Regions from separate parts of the Endozoicomonas sp. ALB091 genome, predicted to be linked through region 1. Evidence: riboswitches for the same ligand, from Rfam matches in the RefSeq annotation. Region 1 holds a riboswitch; the other holds the start of a gene.

Region 1 (7,909 bases):
TGGCATACCCGAATATTCTGGTCACACGCACCTTCTCTAAAACCTGGGGCCTGCCTTCCATTCGCCTGGGCTATGTGATCAGCCACCCTGACAACATCCGGGCGCTGCTGAATATCCGTGGCCCTTATGATGTTAACCAGTTTGCTGCCGTGGCCATCAATGCCGCCCTGGACCATCCGGAGTATACCCGTCAGTACGTCAGGGAAGTTATGGAGTCATCCAAGCCCTTGTTTGAGCATTTCCTTGATCAACAGGCCATTCCCTATTGGCCCAGTGCGGCCAATTTCATCTGGGCATTTCCGGATAATCCTGAGGTCATTGAGCTGCACCTGCGCAGCCATGGCATCCTTGTTCGCCCAAAGTCTGACCAGACTGGGCGAAAGGGTCTGAGAATAACACTGGGTGATATTGCCCAGACCCGGCAGCTGATCGAGAGGATTCAGGAGGGGCTTTCCATTGCCGGAGCCGCTTGACTGGCTAAGGGCGCTTTACTGGCTAAGGGCTCTTTATTGGCTGAAGGCTCTTCCAACTCCCGCACATCATGCGTCATGCGCATTGGGCAGAAGTTTGGTCCGCACATGGAACAGAAACCCGCATCCTTGGCGCTGTCCTGAGGGAGGGTTTCGTCGTGGTAGGCTTTTGCGGTATCCGGATCCAGGGCCAGGTTAAACTGGTCCTCCCAGCGGAACTCAAAACGGGCACGGGACAGCGCATCATCCCTTAGTTGTGCCCCCGGATGACCTTTGGCGACATCTGCCGCATGGGCAGCAATTTTGTAGGCGATCAATCCCTGTTTCACATCCTCACGATTGGGCAGGCCAAGGTGCTCTTTTGGTGTCACATAACAGAGCATTGCACAACCAAACCAGCCAATCATCGCTGCACCGATCCCGGAAGTAATATGGTCATAGCCGGGGGCGATATCCGTCGTCAGTGGACCCAGCGTGTAAAAGGGTGCCTCGTGGCAATACTCCAGCTGTTTATCCATATTTTCCTGAATCAGGTGCATCGGTATATGCCCGGGGCCTTCAATCATCACCTGCACATCATGTGCCCAGGCTTTCTTTGTCAGTTCACCCAACGTTTTCAGTTCGGCAAACTGTGCCGCATCGTTGGCATCAGCCACCGATCCCGGGCGCAGCCCATCCCCTAATGAAAGCGTAATGTCGTATGCCTTGCATATCTCGCAGATCTCATCAAAGTGTTCATAGAGGAAGTTTTCGCTGTCATGCATTTCACACCACTGCCCGAGAATCCCACCGCCCCTGGAAACAATACCGGTCACCCGATCAGTGGTCAGTTTCACATGGTCTCTCAGCGTTCCGGCATGAATGGTGAAATAATCTACCCCCTGCTCTGCCTGCTCAATCAAGGTGTCCTTCATCACCTCCCAATTAAGATCCGCTACCTTGCCGTTTACTTTCTCCAGTGTTTGATAAATAGGCACGGTGCCAATCGGTACCGGTGAGTTTCTGATAATCCACTCCCGGGTTTCATGGATATGTTTACCGGTGGAAAGATCCATCACCGTATCGGCCCCCCAGCGGGTTGCCCAGAGCAGTTTTTCAACTTCTTCCTCTATGGTAGACGTCACCGGTGAATTACCAATATTGGCATTAACCTTCACCAGAAAGTTACGGCCGATAATCATTGGCTCTGCTTCGGGATGGTTAATATTCGCGGGTATCACCGCACGACCGGATGCCACCTCCTGACGAACAAATTCGGGGGTTATCTTTGCTTCAGGCCTTCCCATGTTTTCCCTGATGGCGATATATTCCATCTCCGGTGTGATTATTCCCTGCCTGGCATAATGGAGCTGAGTCACATTTCTTCCAGACAGGGCACATCTGACGGGGGCAGATGACTGAAAGCGCACCGGCTCAACCTGAATATCCTGTTTTCGTCGCAATGCATAGGTTGAAGACTGGGCACTCAACTCTTCTGAGTCTTCTCGTGCCCGTATCCATTCTGAACGGATAGGCGGCAGGCCCTTAAGCAGATCCAGGCAGTATTCCGGATCAGTATAAGGACCGGATGTGTCGTACACCCGAACGGCAGATTCAGTGGATAACTTACTGTACTCTCCGTGTCTCTGCCCAATGGTTATTTCCCGCAGGCCCACACGAATATCATGGCGGCTGCCGGGAAGGTAAATTTTCCGTGAAGCAGGAAATGAACGACAGGCTTCTACCAGAAGTGACTGACTGTCAGCAATTGGAGCACGCATCTGAATACCCTGAAGTTGAGAGTTACCGACCATGAATATCCCTTATCTATTGTTATTGGTATGGCTTGCCGGTGTCTCAGGCCAGAGAAAAGGAATAGACGGTTTTTGCTAGCTTGACTCGTCAAGGTTAGCAAGAAGCTGCTTGATTTAAAGCAAAACAATGCTTTGAGATATTAAAGGCATGATTGGCCAAAAGCGTGATCAGCCATCCACCAGATAGCAACCCGGTACTCTCTTCTCTTGTTCCCTTCGCAGGTATTACCCTGAGCAGGTTCAACGAATTTGCTGCACATATATCCGATAAAATGCAGCGATCTCAGCTTTCGCACTCCGACAAGATGGGAAGATTATAAAGGCACCCTCACTGAAAAAGTAGTACCGGGTCAGGAATAATCCCCTTCCAGCTCTTTAAGCAACTTGCCCATATATTCCCTGAGGTAATCCGAATTCCGCTCTGCCATTCTGCGTCCGGCGGACGTCTGCATGGTGTCAGACAGCTTCAGCAACTTCACCTGGAAATGATCCAGCGCGTATTCACGATCATCAAGGGCCCGGTGCTCAGCCAGTGGGTCTTCGGGGTCGAACATTTTTCGCCGCAGCAGGCCCGATGTATAAAAAACCCGGGCCAGCCCGATAGCTCCCAGAGCCTCCATCCGATCAGCATCCTGAACCACTTTGGCTTCAATGGTTTCGGGCGCAATGCCCGCAGAATAGCTGTGACTGGCCACCGAGTGACAGACGTTATCAATCAACTCAGCAGGAAACCCCATATCCTCAAGGCAGGTTCTGGTCTTTATGGCAGCCAGCGAAGAGGCCCTGGACCTCTCAGGATGATCTTTTGGCAACACCACAATATCGTGAAAGTAGCAGGCAGCGAGAACCACCAGTGGATTCACAGACACCTGCTCCAGATCCATGATCTGCTGCGCCGTTTTCCAGACCCGCTGAAAATGGGAAAAGTCATGGGAGTGGTCATCATGGTCGTGGTGCATGGATTGTAGCCAGACGATAATTTTCTGCTCCCAGGTACTCAGGGTGTCGCTGCTGCTATTGCTCATGAGTTCAAAAAGACTGTAAGTGGAGGGATAAATTTAAATGAATGAAATTATTTAAAGTGATTGTACTGTGGCTGCGGAATATTTTCAGCGCATGATTTATATCGGTGACTGTATGCGGTAACGGGCAACCGTACAGGTACTCCACCCCTCAAAGCGATCAAGTGTCATCCCCAGTTGTTGCATAACGCCCTGGGCAAACTCATTAGTGGGGGTTGTATAAGAAATAATCTCTTCCATACCCAGCTGGTTAAAGCCGAATTGAGTCACTGCCTCAACAGCTTCCAGCACCAGCCCCTGTCCGCGGTAAGCGGGTAAAAAGCGCCAGCTCATCTCAATATGCTTGCCATAGGGAGAAAAGCCACAATAGCCAATTAGCTGGTTATTCTCTTTGAATACCACCGCCCAGCGCGACCACCCCCATTTATCCAGTTCCGCCTGGTAGCGCCACAACTCGGTTTCTGCAAGGCTTGCGGGCTCTGTGGCCATGGCATCTGAGGCACCGGGAGGTGTTTCGCCCAGTAAGGCGGAGTACGCATCGATATCCTGTAACTGCCAGGTACGAAGTATCAGACGGGGCGTATCAGTAACAATCAGCACGGTAAAATAGTCTCCAGAAACTTTGCTCCAACAAAATAATTACTCCGCCATTTGGACAGTTAGATGATCTGAAAGTTCTCATTAATCAGATGACCCGATGAATACAACTGACTGATTTATTGATACTAATATCAAGAAAAACAACTGCCTTCGTCAGACCAGAGAATGCCAATAGATCATCAGGCAAAACCTGAACCCAGACCACCTGATGATCAGGCAAAAGCGAAGAGAGCCTGAAACTGCAACCTTTTACGAGCAGATGTTGATTTCACAGGCTGTGCAACTTCTTTCCCTATATTAGTGTGCGCAGATTGTCAAAAGTTCCCTGATTCTATAAACCGGAAACGGATGGCTAAATCCGGGCTCCATGCCTCCGCTATCGAAAGCAGCCTATGCCCACCTCAAATCAGGCATTCCAATACCGTTAATATCCTGCTGGTGATGTTTTGCAATTTCGGGGCAGGGCCTTTCGGAATGATCCGGGTCGGGTTAATTCCTGTACGACTGTGATAATAATGTCGTCTTATGCAGGAAAAATCTGTGCTGTATACCGGCAAAACCGACTCGCCAATGAGACACTGCAATCCATTAAAAAAGCCTTACTGCACAGGCAGTTAGATGATAGAAAGAGTTATAGGCACATCACTCTTGCCTTAACAGCAATGTAGAGTTATACCTGTTTTCAACCGCTGACAGGCAAAGGAACTGCCAGTAACTGGCGATATTAACCAGGGCGTGTATTTCGAATGTAAAGTGGAGAATAACAAGTGGCTATCGTTTCCATACCTGAGCCTGAAAAACAGATCACACTGGGCATCAGCTCCTGCCTTTTGGGCCATAAAGTGCGCTATAACGGTGGGCACAAACGCTCGTCTTTTTGTGTCAACACGCTGGATAAATTCTTCCACTTTGAGCCGGTCTGTCCTGAGATGGCTATCGGGCTGGGAACCCCCAGAGAGCCCATCCGGCTGGTCGGCCAACTGGCTGAAGCATCACAAACTACCGGCCAAAGTTCATCGTCTGCACCCGATAAACAGTTGCAAATCCGGGTAGTCGGCACTGAAAATTCCAGTCTGGATGTAACGGATGCTCTGACGCAGTATGGTCATGATATGTCTGATCAGCTATCACACATTTGCGGCTATATTCTGATGCAGAAGTCCCCCAGCTGTGGCATGGCAAGGGTCAAGGTGTACCATGAAAATGGCCACCCGCTGGGCGAAAGTTCACCCGGAGCCTATGCCAGGGCATTTATGGAGAGCAACCCGCTGCTGCCAATAGAAGAAGAAGGCAGGCTGCACGACCCGATACTCTGTGAAAATTTTTTCACCCGGGTTTACGCCTATGACCGTTGGCAGAAAACCGTGATGGCAGAGCCATCTTATGCCGCCCTGGTCGACTTTCATTCTACTCACAAGTACATGATCATGGCCCATTATCCCCAGGGGTATGAGTTACTTGGCCAAATCGTGGCCAAAGGCAGCAAAGCGAATCTGCATGAACTGCTGGAGGAGTACCTGCGCAGCTTTATGAGCGCCCTGAAACGACGGGCCAATCGAAAATCTCACACCAATGCCATGATGCATATCCTCGGATATGTGAAAAAGAGCGTCGATGGCAAAGAGAGAAAGCAGCTGCTGACGCTGATTGAAGAGTACCGTCAGGAAATGATCCCCCTTATTGCCCCGATGACCATGCTACGGCATTTCATAGACAATCATGGTAGTGTATATATTCAACGACAAACCTACCTGACACCTCACCCGGATCAGCTGGGCTTGCGCAACCGGATCTGATGAGCAGTGCCAATAAAAGAAAAAGGAAAAAAGATGTCCATCTGGAAAAGGCCTTACAGTACTGAAACCGCAGCATTCAAGGAAAACATGTGTGACCATTTGGGTATTGAGATTACCGAAGTAGGAGACGACTTTCTCCGGGGCACCATGCCAGTTGACCGCAGAACCATTCAGCCCATGGGACTGCTGCATGGTGGTGCCTCGGTGGTTCTCGCTGAAACACTGGGCAGTATTGCCGCCAACCTGTGCTGTGAAGACGGAGCCTACTGTGTAGGCTTGGAAATCAACGCCAATCATCTTCGGTCAGCCACGTCCGGAAAAGTGACCGGCACAACCCGCCCCATTCATATCGGCCGCAGTACCCAGGTGTGGGAAATCAAGATTGAGGATGACCAGGGCAGGCCCACCTGTATATCCCGTATTACCATGGCAACCAAGAAAATATAATCAATAAGAAGGAACCATAAAGGCACAGAGACACAAAGTTTTTCTGGGAGCTGCGCATAGTCAGCAAAAGACTTCTTTGTGCCATTGTGTCTCTGTGGTGCAAAATTCATTTGGCTTTTACAACATCCTCCCGAAGTGCATCAAGCAATTGCTTTTCCAGCTTAATCTGATCTTCAGCAAACTTTCTGATACCCTCAGCCAGCTTTTCCGTTGCCATGGCATCGTCGTTCATCGCCCAGCGAAATGCAGCCTCATCCAGAACCACTTTTTCATCACTACACACTGGCGAGTCGGCAAACAACTTTTGTTCAAGCAGTTGCTCGGATGATTCCAGCTGATCGAGAAGGTCCGGACCAATCGTCAGGCAGTCACAACCGGCTAACTCAGTAATCTCACCGGTATTTCGGAAGCTGGCTCCCATCACCACGGTGTTGTAGCCATGTTGTTTGAAGTAGTTGTAGATACGGGTGACCGACTGAACGCCAGGGTCTTGTGAAGCAGTAAAATTCCGGCCTTCTGCTTTTTTGTACCAGTCGAGAATCCGGCCAACAAACGGGGAGATCAAATAAGCACCGGCTTCGGCACAGGCTTGAGCCTGGGCAAAACTGAACAGCAAGGTCAGATTACAACGAAAACCTTCTTTTTCCAGAACCTCCGCCGCTTTGATACCTTCCCAGGTAGACGCTATTTTGATCAGCACCCGCTCACTGTCAGCGCCCTGCTCTTTATAGAGATCAATCAGCTGTCTGGCCTTTTGAATCGTCGCGTCCGTATTAAACGACAGTCGTGCATCCACTTCCGTTGACACAAAGCCCGGCACTACCTGCTGAATCTCTTTGCCAATACCGACCGTCAACCAGTCACAGGCATAACGGGCACTGACCGCTTTTTCTGTAGAATGGTTGCGCCCAAAGGCAATGGCTTCATCAACCAGCTTTTTATACGCCGGTAGCTGCGCGGCTTTTAAAATCAGTGAAGGATTGGTCGTCGCATCAACCGGCTGGTAGCGACGAATGGCTTCGATATCACCGGTATCGGCCACAACCTTGGTCATTTTTTTTAATTGGTCGAGCTGATTTTGCATACTGTACCTTCTTCCAGCCAAGCAAACAGCTGGGTGCATGGAGCCTGATAAGCGCTTTAAAAGTTTACCATCAATGTTTTCGTCTTTAATCAACGAGGGTATCCGTATTCACCTTTTATATCAAAGAAATACCAGCATCATGAGGTATCCGGGGTTGCCGCAGCATCGGCAATTTCCTGATCGCACTGAATAAATTCCTCAACCTCAAACCGATAGGGAATAGACGACTGAGAACCAGCACTCATGACCGAAAGGCCAGCACTGGCATTGGCAAAGAAGGCTGCTTCCCCAAGCGATTTTCCTTCCGCCAGGGCCACCAGCAGTGCACCGTTAAATGTATCGTCAGCCGCCGTTGTATCAACCGCCTTAACCGGAAACCCGGGAACCATCAGCCCTTCAGGATGGCCTGAAGTCATTGATGATGCATAGGCCCCATACTGCCCCATGGTGATCACTACGTCAGTAATACCTTTCTCATGCAATAGGGTAGCAGCCTGGGTTGCCGACGTTTCATCCAGCACTTTAATACCGGTAAGAAGGTCTGCCTCCGTCTGATCAGGCGTAATCAAATCCACAGTCGGTAAGTCATCCCCGGAACACGGTTTGACAGATGCGGGGCTCAAGACAACTTTAGTATGGCTTCCCCCGGCAATATGAGCAGCCTGTCGCATGACAGATTCAGGAATCCCCTGCTGCA
Region 2 (7,909 bases), 300 kb from region 1:
TCAAACGATAACGTACCTTTATTCGTTACATTACCACTGCTGTTTATCACCCCAAGGGATGCGACCGCCCCCGTGTTATTGATAAAGTGCCCATCACTCCAGTAACTGCCAGCAGTCAGTGTTCCCTCATTGGTGGCGGTCAATGTACTTCCGGAAATATTCAGCCCCATAGCGACATTAACTGAGCCACCCGCTCTATTGGTAAAAGGGCCGTTGACATTCATATTGCCATTTATGTTGATTGAGCCAGCGTTATCGATGCCGACAGAATCATAATTTTCACTTACAGAGAGCATATTGTCTCGGACCATGACTTCTTCAGCCGTCACCGGGGAAGCCAGGGCGGTTGCAAGCCCGGCCATGACAATGAATCTGAGTACTGGTTTTTTATACCTGTCCATGGGGCTTATATCCTTTTTCCGGAGTTAAACAATAGAGATTTCAGTCCATTCGCTTTCTGTCGGCACGCTCAGGGAGGAATTTAAAAATGAGGTGGCTATCGCAAAAAGCAGGTCTTGACGATAGCCGGTGACGTCCATTCCGGATTAAAAATCCAGCATGTAGTCCTTGGTGTTTACCGGAGTTTTCAGCTCTCCAGTCGCTTGCAGATAGTCAGCAAATGCCTGATAACGGCCCGCATCCCTGGCGGCAGGTCGCAGATCAAAACGGGGAATGGTGTCAAACCAGGCGCGGCGGTTCAGTTCATTATCCAGTTTCTCCGGGCTGTAATCCCTGAAGATCTCCCAGGATTTTTCCGGGTTATTCACAATATATTGAGTGCCCAGTTCAATCGCCCTGAGAAAACGACGAATGGCGTCTTTATCGTGCTGCTTGCTGTTGGCGATAAAAATCAGTTCATCGTAAGGCGGGATATTGTTTTCCTCGTAATAGAACATACGGCCCTTACGCCCTTCAATCGCCAGCTGATTCAGTTCGAAGTTACGATACGCGCCCATGATGGCATCCACCCGGCCACTCATCAGGGAAGAGGAGAGGTTCCAGCCCACATTGACCAGTTTTACATCCCCGGCACCAAACCCGTAGGGTGCAAACAGCGTGTCCAGAATGGCATTCTCTATGCCGCCAATATTCAAACCGATGGTTTTACCTTTCATATCCTTCAGGGATTTGATCGGGCTGTCATCCAGAACCAGCAGGCCGTCCAGGGGGGTGGCCACCAGGGTTCCGGCCCAGGCAAGGGGAAGGCCGTTGGCTACTCCGTGAATCATGCTGGGCTGATAGTAAACGGCAAGGTCCACCTTTTCTGCCGCCACCAGTTTGGGAGGAAGGTTGGGGTCTGCCGGTTCCTGAATAGTCACCGTAAGCCCCTGGTCTGCAAAGTAGCCATTCTGCCGGGCAATGATGATGGGGCCGTGATCCGGGTTGACAAACCATTCCAGCATCAGGGTCAGCTCTTTCAGCTCCCTGGCCGGTGCGGTGCTGGATACCTGACTGGCGCTGGCCTGCAGGCTGACGGACAGCAGCCATGCCATTGCCCATAAAAAAGTGTGTTGCATCAGTTTATTCATTTCTTATTCCTGGGAAGTCTCCGGTTGCCACGGAATGAGTCTGCGTAAAACACGGTCGGTCGTGTAGTAAAGGGTCACGGAACAGAAGGCCAGCACGGTGAGCGCAGCAAACATCTGGTCAGTCCAGAGTCGTGCATTGGCCTGAAGCATGAGATAGCCAAGGCCAGCGCTGGAGCCAACCCACTCCCCGACAACGGCACCAATCGGTGCCACCACAACGGCTACCCGCAGCCCGGAAGCCAGGGCTGGCAGTGCCGCAGGCCAGCGGATATGGCGCAGAATGGCCAGCCGGCTGCCGCCCATGGTCTGGGCCATATCCAGCCAGCCCTGGTGGGTATGGCGCAGTCCGTCATAACAACAGGTGGCCACGGGGAAAAAGATCACCAGAATGGTCATCACCACTTTCGACGTCAGGCCGTAACCAAACCAGAGCATCAATATCGGTGCGAGCGCAAAGACCGGAATGGCCTGGGTAATCAACAATGGCGGTAAGAGCCAGGGTCTTAACACGGTAAAATAGACCAGCACCAGCGCCAGAATAATACCCAGCAGAACACCAAGTAACAGACCCAGCAGCATTTCACTGAGGGTAACCAGCGTGTGTTCCCACAGCAGGCTGGCATTGTCTACCATGCTGTTGGCCACCGCTAACGGACCGGGAAGGATGTAGGATGGCATCTCAAAGGCCATCACCAGGGTATGCCAGAGCACCAGCAGGCCAATAAGAACGACAAAGGGTTTGACGGAGTCTTTCATTCTTTATGGCACTCCAGCCTGTTCATCAAACGACTCATGACGTAAACGATCCAGCAGTTTGCCCTGTAAGGCCAGCAGGTCATTATCATCCAGTGAGCGGGGTGTCTTGCCCGGTGGCGTAATGGCATCCGTCAGTCGGGCCGGGTGCCCCCTCAGGTGATAAACCTCATGGCCAAGGCGCAGGGCTTCCAGGGGATCGTGGGTGATTAACAGCACCGTACGGTTCTGTAACAGCTCACAGGCCAGGTCTTGTAAATTGAGCCGGGTGATGGCATCCAGTGCGCCGAAAGGTTCATCCATTAATACCAGTGGCCGGTTTTCCATCAGGGTCCTGGCCAGTGCTACCCGCTGGCGCTGACCGCCGGACAGATGCTGGGGCAGAACGTTGGCTTTTGCGCTCAGGCCTACCTTTTCCAGAATGGACATGGCCTGGTCCCGAACCTCGGCTGACAAGAGCGGACGACGGGTGAACACATCGGTCAGATTGCGGCGCAGGCGCTGCCCCAGGGTGATATTGTCCAGTACCGAAAACCAGGGCAGCAGCAGGTCCTGCTGCGCCATCCAGGCGATTCGGTGATGAACCGAAAAGCCGTCCTGACAGACCACTTCCCCCGTTGTCTCGCCCGCAGGCAGACCGGCAATCAGACGCAACAGACTGGTTTTGCCCACCCCGCTGCCACCCAGAAGGCAAGTCCACTGGCCGCCTTTAAGGGTCAGGTTGAGGTCGGTAAAAACACAGTGGTTGCCAAATCTCAGGCTGGCCTGGCGGATAATCACATCAAACATGCGTTGCGGTATTCTCTATGACCAGGTTCGGTAAAAGTGATGGACCGGGCCATGGCCGGAACCGATGTTCAGATGGTCGGCATGGCCAATGGCATCGGCAATGTACTCCTTGGCAGAGCGCACGGCATCGATCAAAGGGTAATCCCTGGCCAGCAAGGCAGTGACAGCAGACGACAATGTACAGCCTGTCCCGTGGGTGTTACGGGTTGCCACCCAGGGAGACTCAAGTTGGTGCAGGGTGTTACCGTCATGGAACAGATCAACGGCCTTCTTATTGCCCTGGTCTGAGGTAAGGTGGCCGCCTTTGAGCAAGACTGCACTGGCTCCCAGGGCCATCAACGGGTCAATCATGGCGACCATGGCTGCCAGTGACTCAGGTCGGGGGCAGTTCAGCAGAACCGCTGCTTCCGGCAGGTTGGGGGTAATCAGGGTTGCTTTGGGAATCAGTTTGCGACGCAGGTTATCGATGGCGGCTTCCTGAAGCAGAACATCACCGCTGGTGGCCACCATCACCGGGTCAACCACCAGGTATTTCGGCTGGTAATCACTGACCGCGCGGGCAACCGCATCAATCACTTCAGGCTGGCTCAGCATGCCCACCTTGGCGGCAGAAATGTTCAGGTCGGAAAAGACCGAGTCCAGCTGCTCCCGGACAAAGGCGGGTGAGACATCAAAAATACCCTGAACACCCACCGTGTTCTGTGCGGTCAGCGCAGTGATCACACTGCAGCCGTAGGCACCAAGGGCTGAGAAGGTTTTCAGGTCTGCCTGAATGCCGGCACCACCGCCACTGTCAGAACCGGCAATGGTCAATGCGATGGGTGTAGAAGACATAAGCTCGCGCCGCTCCACAAGAGAAACTCCATATCATTAGGACTGGCGGGAACAACGGGCGGGGTGTTGCAGTTCCTGTCGGGGCAATAAACTGCATTGATTAACTGGCTTGCACGATGGTGAGTACATCAGGGGTTTAGCAGCTCTCAGGCCCGTCGGTTTCCTACGCCAGCATTATCTGGTTCAGGTTCAATGGGTGTATCTCAGTTCTGCCATCACTGGCAGAACACCCCAACCAACACCGGCGGAGTCTATGGGGTTTGCCACAGGCTGTCCAGCGATTGAGTGAATTGACGCTTATCCGGTCTTACGGACCAACCAGAAATACATCGAGTAGGGCAGGTGACGCAGAAGCGCCATGATGGCGGCAAACATGCGCGGGAAGCGAATCTCGAACTGCCGCCCCTTCATCCCTTTGACGATGACCTCCGCCGCTTTATCCACCTCCATCAGAAAAGGCATGGGGAACCGGTTCTTGCTGGTCAATGGTGTTTTGACAAAACCCGGGTTGATCACTTTGATATCAATACCCTCTTGCCAGAGCTCCGAGTTCAGGGATTCCGCCATATTGATTAACGCCGCCTTGCTGGCACCATAACCCGCTGCTTTGGGCAGGCCACGATAGCCTGCCAGCGACGCATTAATGGCAATCACCCCTTTACCCTGTTTTTTCATGGCAGCGATCAGTGGCTCAAGGCAGTGACAGACACCCATCAGATTCAGTTCCATCTGTTGGCGCACCACATTGCTGGTAAACTCCGCTGCGGGCGAAGCAATATAGGTGCCGGCATTTAAAATCGCCTGGCCAACGGCACCATGATTGGCAATGATTTTGTTGACCGTCTCATTCACGGCTGTTTGATCCGTCACATCCAGCGGATAGGGAACGATCCTGCCCGGCAGTTCATCTGATTGCCTGGCCAGTGCTGCCAGCCGTTCTTCATTTCGGGCACTGGCCGCTACGGTCACTCCTTCCCGGGCCAGGGCAATGGCAACGGCTTCGCCAATGCCCTGGCTGGCTCCGGTGATCCAGACCACCGGAGCATTAGAAGGCGTTGTATCCTGAGTAGAGTTCATATCTGCTGCCTTTATGGTTCTTCTTCTGGCCCGGGTTTTTCAAAGGCGACCGTTAAAGTACCCAGCTTGATCCCCCATTTGCTCATGGTGGCGACATTCAGTAGTACGCCATCTTCTTGCAGGAACATCCAGTCATCAAAGGTCACCACCCACTCCCGGCCACGGATGGGCAGACGCATCTGGTATTTGAAGTTAAAGGCATTGCCGGCACTGCGGCCAATGGCCTGGCCAACGATATCTCCGGCGGTGCCCAGGTACTGTCCGTCACCCATAATGTTGACCTTCCAGATACGGGTTGACTCGTTACCATCGGAATAGATGAAGCGTTCATCCAGAGTCAGTACACCGTCTTTGACGTCTCCGGTCATCAACACCTTGAACCGCTGTTGAACATTGCCGAACCGGTCCTGAAACATGCCCCAGGCAACGGTTTCCCCGGCAAAGTAGTGTTCAATTTTCAGACTTGGTTCACTAGCTGCATAATCTTCAATATTCATGGCTGAGCACCCCGTCAGCATAAACAGTAGGGTCAGGAGCCAGGCCCGTCCCGACGTCCAATCTTTTATTGTTGTTAACGCGACTCGCATGATGCGGCCTCCCCTGACACAGGTTTGGTGAGTTTGTAGAGGCAAACATCAATACTCCTGAATTGGAAACCGGTCGTGCAGTAATCCAGGTAAAATTGCCACAGGCGTTTAAAGCGCTGATCAAATCCGAGCTGTTCAATGGCAGGCCAGGCCGAAAGAAAAAGCCGTTTCCATTCATCCAGCGTTCTTGCATAGTCGAGACCGAAAGAGAGGGTATTGGTTATGGCCAAACCGGCCTTTTTGGCCTGCTCTTGCATCACCCTGTCACAGGGCAACATACCGCCAGGGAAGATGTAGCGCTGAATAAAGTCAACACCGCGGCGATACTCCTCGAAACGGGCGTCGTCAATCAGAATGGCCTGGATAACGGCGGAACCTCCGGGTTTCAGGCTGCGGTACAGTTTTTCAAAATAGACCGGCCAGTGCTCTTCACCCACGGCCTCAATCATTTCGATGGAAACGATACGATCATACTGCTCATGGATATCCCGGTAATCCGTAAGACTGAACTGATGGGACTGGTTGTCCGACATCTGTTGCGCATAGGCCAGCTGTTCCTGCGACAGTGTTATCCCTTTGTATGCGCCCTGGTGCCGCTGATTCAGCGCCCGGGCAAAGCCGCCCCAGCCACAGCCTATCTCAAGCACGGAATGCCCCGGACGAAGCTCAAGCCAGTCGATAATGGTGTTGTACTTATTGCCCTGTGCGGTTTCCAGGTCCTCATGCTCATCAAAATAGAGGGCGCTTGAATAGGTCATGGTCGGGTCAAGCCATAGCTGGTAAAAGTCGTTGCCCAGGTCATAATGCGCGGCAATATTGCGACGGCTGCCGGAGCGACTGTTACGGCGTATTTTGTGCAACACCCGGTTAAACAGATTGCTGAACCAGTTGGCAGTCATCACCTCCTGCAGATTGTCTTCATTGGCCATGGCCCAGTCGGTCAGCGCTTTCAGGTCCGGAGAGCTCCAGTCGCCATTAATAAACGACTCTGACCAGCCCAGTAACCCCTGGCTGCCTTGCTGGATTAACCCCACCGGATTATGGATATGCAGACAGGGGATGGGTGTACCTGACCGGAACTGCCCCACCATCACACTTTCGTTGCCATCAATGCGCAGCTCAATTCTGCTCACCCCCGCCTTGACCAATCGTTTTTCCAGCCAGGAGAGTACATTTCTCAGCGCAGGGAACCAGGGTTTGCTGGTGATCTCCGTGGAGCTGGTTGAGTTCATGGTTTCTTCCCCCTGTTCGCTGTATTGTTTTGTGAAAAATATTTTGCTTTCTCACCGTTCATCGCGGCGTAGGTCGCAAAATTTTTTTCTTTTGCTTTTCGCGTTTCTGCACGGGTATGGCTGAAAAAGAAATGTCTTGGCGTGTGTGAGTAAATCGATATGCCCTTTAGCCAGAGCCGCAAGGCTTCCCAATGGATGGCCGCCATGACTTTCATGGTTTGCAGTGGCAGCAGCATGGTCTGTTTTACGATAAAACGATCGGTGATGGTTTTGCGCAGCCCTTTGAACACGGCAGTGAACAGCTTGCCGCTGGCATCGTTCAGGTTAATGGCGAGAGTAACCTTCTCTTTGGGGGGCTGGATCCGGAAATGGTAATAGCAGTCCATGGGAAAGAAAGGGGAAACATGCAGTGCTTTATCGGCCTGTTGTTGAAGGGTTGGTTGAACAATCTGCCTGCTATGCGCTATCAGTCGTTGATCGTCCGACTGCTTTTCAGGCTGCTCTCCAGACTCGACGGCCGCCACATAGGAATGCCTTTCGCCAAAGGTATTGCTGACTTCATAGACGATGGCGGTCAGCTGTTGATCCCGATAGCAAAAGTACACCGCCAATGGGTTAAAGGTGTAGCCAAACATCCGTGGATAACAAAGTAAGCTGACGTTATCCGGTGTCTCAATATTATAGTCGTGAAGCAACCGGTTGATCTGTTCCCGCAACGGTGTCTCTGAACCATCACCATGATCACGGGGGTAAAAAGACACAACATTAAACCGGTTAAGGGAAAACAGGGAGAGCTGCTGATCCAGCGCCTCAATGGTGTCCAGATCCAGCAACCAGGAAGCCACCTGATAAGAGAACCGATGTTTCTTCGGTTTGAACCGGTGGTGCATCAGCTCGCCAACATAAATAGAAGAACCTGAGGAAGACTCCATTCTCAAGATTCCTGCTGCCGAGGCTCAGAGGATTCAAGTTGCGTGCTGTCAACACCCGGGTCAAAAAAGCTGCGGCCAAACAGATCCGGACGATGGAGCCGGTCATTTTCCCCTTTGACCTGCCAGGGGCGGCGAATGCCTCCAAGGCTCTCCGCGACAGCCAGGCCGGACTGTAG

The links. A riboswitch is a leader RNA that binds a small molecule or an ion and turns the genes downstream of it on or off. The one in region 1 is predicted to bind thiamine pyrophosphate.
Region 2: it holds a riboswitch for thiamine pyrophosphate, as region 1 does, so the genes downstream of both, thiD (bifunctional hydroxymethylpyrimidine kinase/phosphomethylpyrimidine kinase) here and thiC (phosphomethylpyrimidine synthase ThiC) in region 1, are expected to answer to the same signal.

What each region holds. Positions count from the first base shown of each region.
Region 1 covers NZ_JBLYNQ010000006.1:1,028,482-1,036,390, forward strand. Annotated here, with positions in the region: gene ACO6UX_RS11490 (pyridoxal phosphate-dependent aminotransferase) at 1-473, shown strand, start outside; gene thiC (phosphomethylpyrimidine synthase ThiC) at 440-2,263, opposite strand; TPP riboswitch at 2,458-2,573, opposite strand; gene ACO6UX_RS11500 (phosphohydrolase) at 2,614-3,288, opposite strand; gene ACO6UX_RS11505 (GNAT family N-acetyltransferase) at 3,385-3,885, opposite strand; gene ACO6UX_RS11510 (YbgA family protein) at 4,653-5,681, shown strand; gene ACO6UX_RS11515 (hotdog fold thioesterase) at 5,715-6,128, shown strand; gene tal (transaldolase) at 6,235-7,212, opposite strand; gene rbsK (ribokinase) at 7,350-7,909, opposite strand, start outside.
Region 2 covers NZ_JBLYNQ010000006.1:731,319-739,227, reverse strand. Annotated here, with positions in the region: gene ACO6UX_RS10255 (hypothetical protein) at 1-401, opposite strand, end outside; gene ACO6UX_RS10250 (ABC transporter substrate-binding protein) at 546-1,529, opposite strand; gene ACO6UX_RS10245 (ABC transporter permease) at 1,533-2,285, opposite strand; gene ACO6UX_RS10240 (ABC transporter ATP-binding protein) at 2,289-3,071, opposite strand; gene thiD (bifunctional hydroxymethylpyrimidine kinase/phosphomethylpyrimidine kinase) at 3,087-3,905, opposite strand; TPP riboswitch at 4,049-4,149, opposite strand; gene ACO6UX_RS10230 (SDR family NAD(P)-dependent oxidoreductase) at 4,203-4,982, opposite strand; gene ACO6UX_RS10225 (DUF3833 domain-containing protein) at 4,994-5,569, opposite strand; gene ACO6UX_RS10220 (class I SAM-dependent methyltransferase) at 5,554-6,801, opposite strand; gene ACO6UX_RS10215 (DUF1365 domain-containing protein) at 6,798-7,733, opposite strand; gene ACO6UX_RS10210 (NAD(P)/FAD-dependent oxidoreductase) at 7,736-7,909, opposite strand, start outside.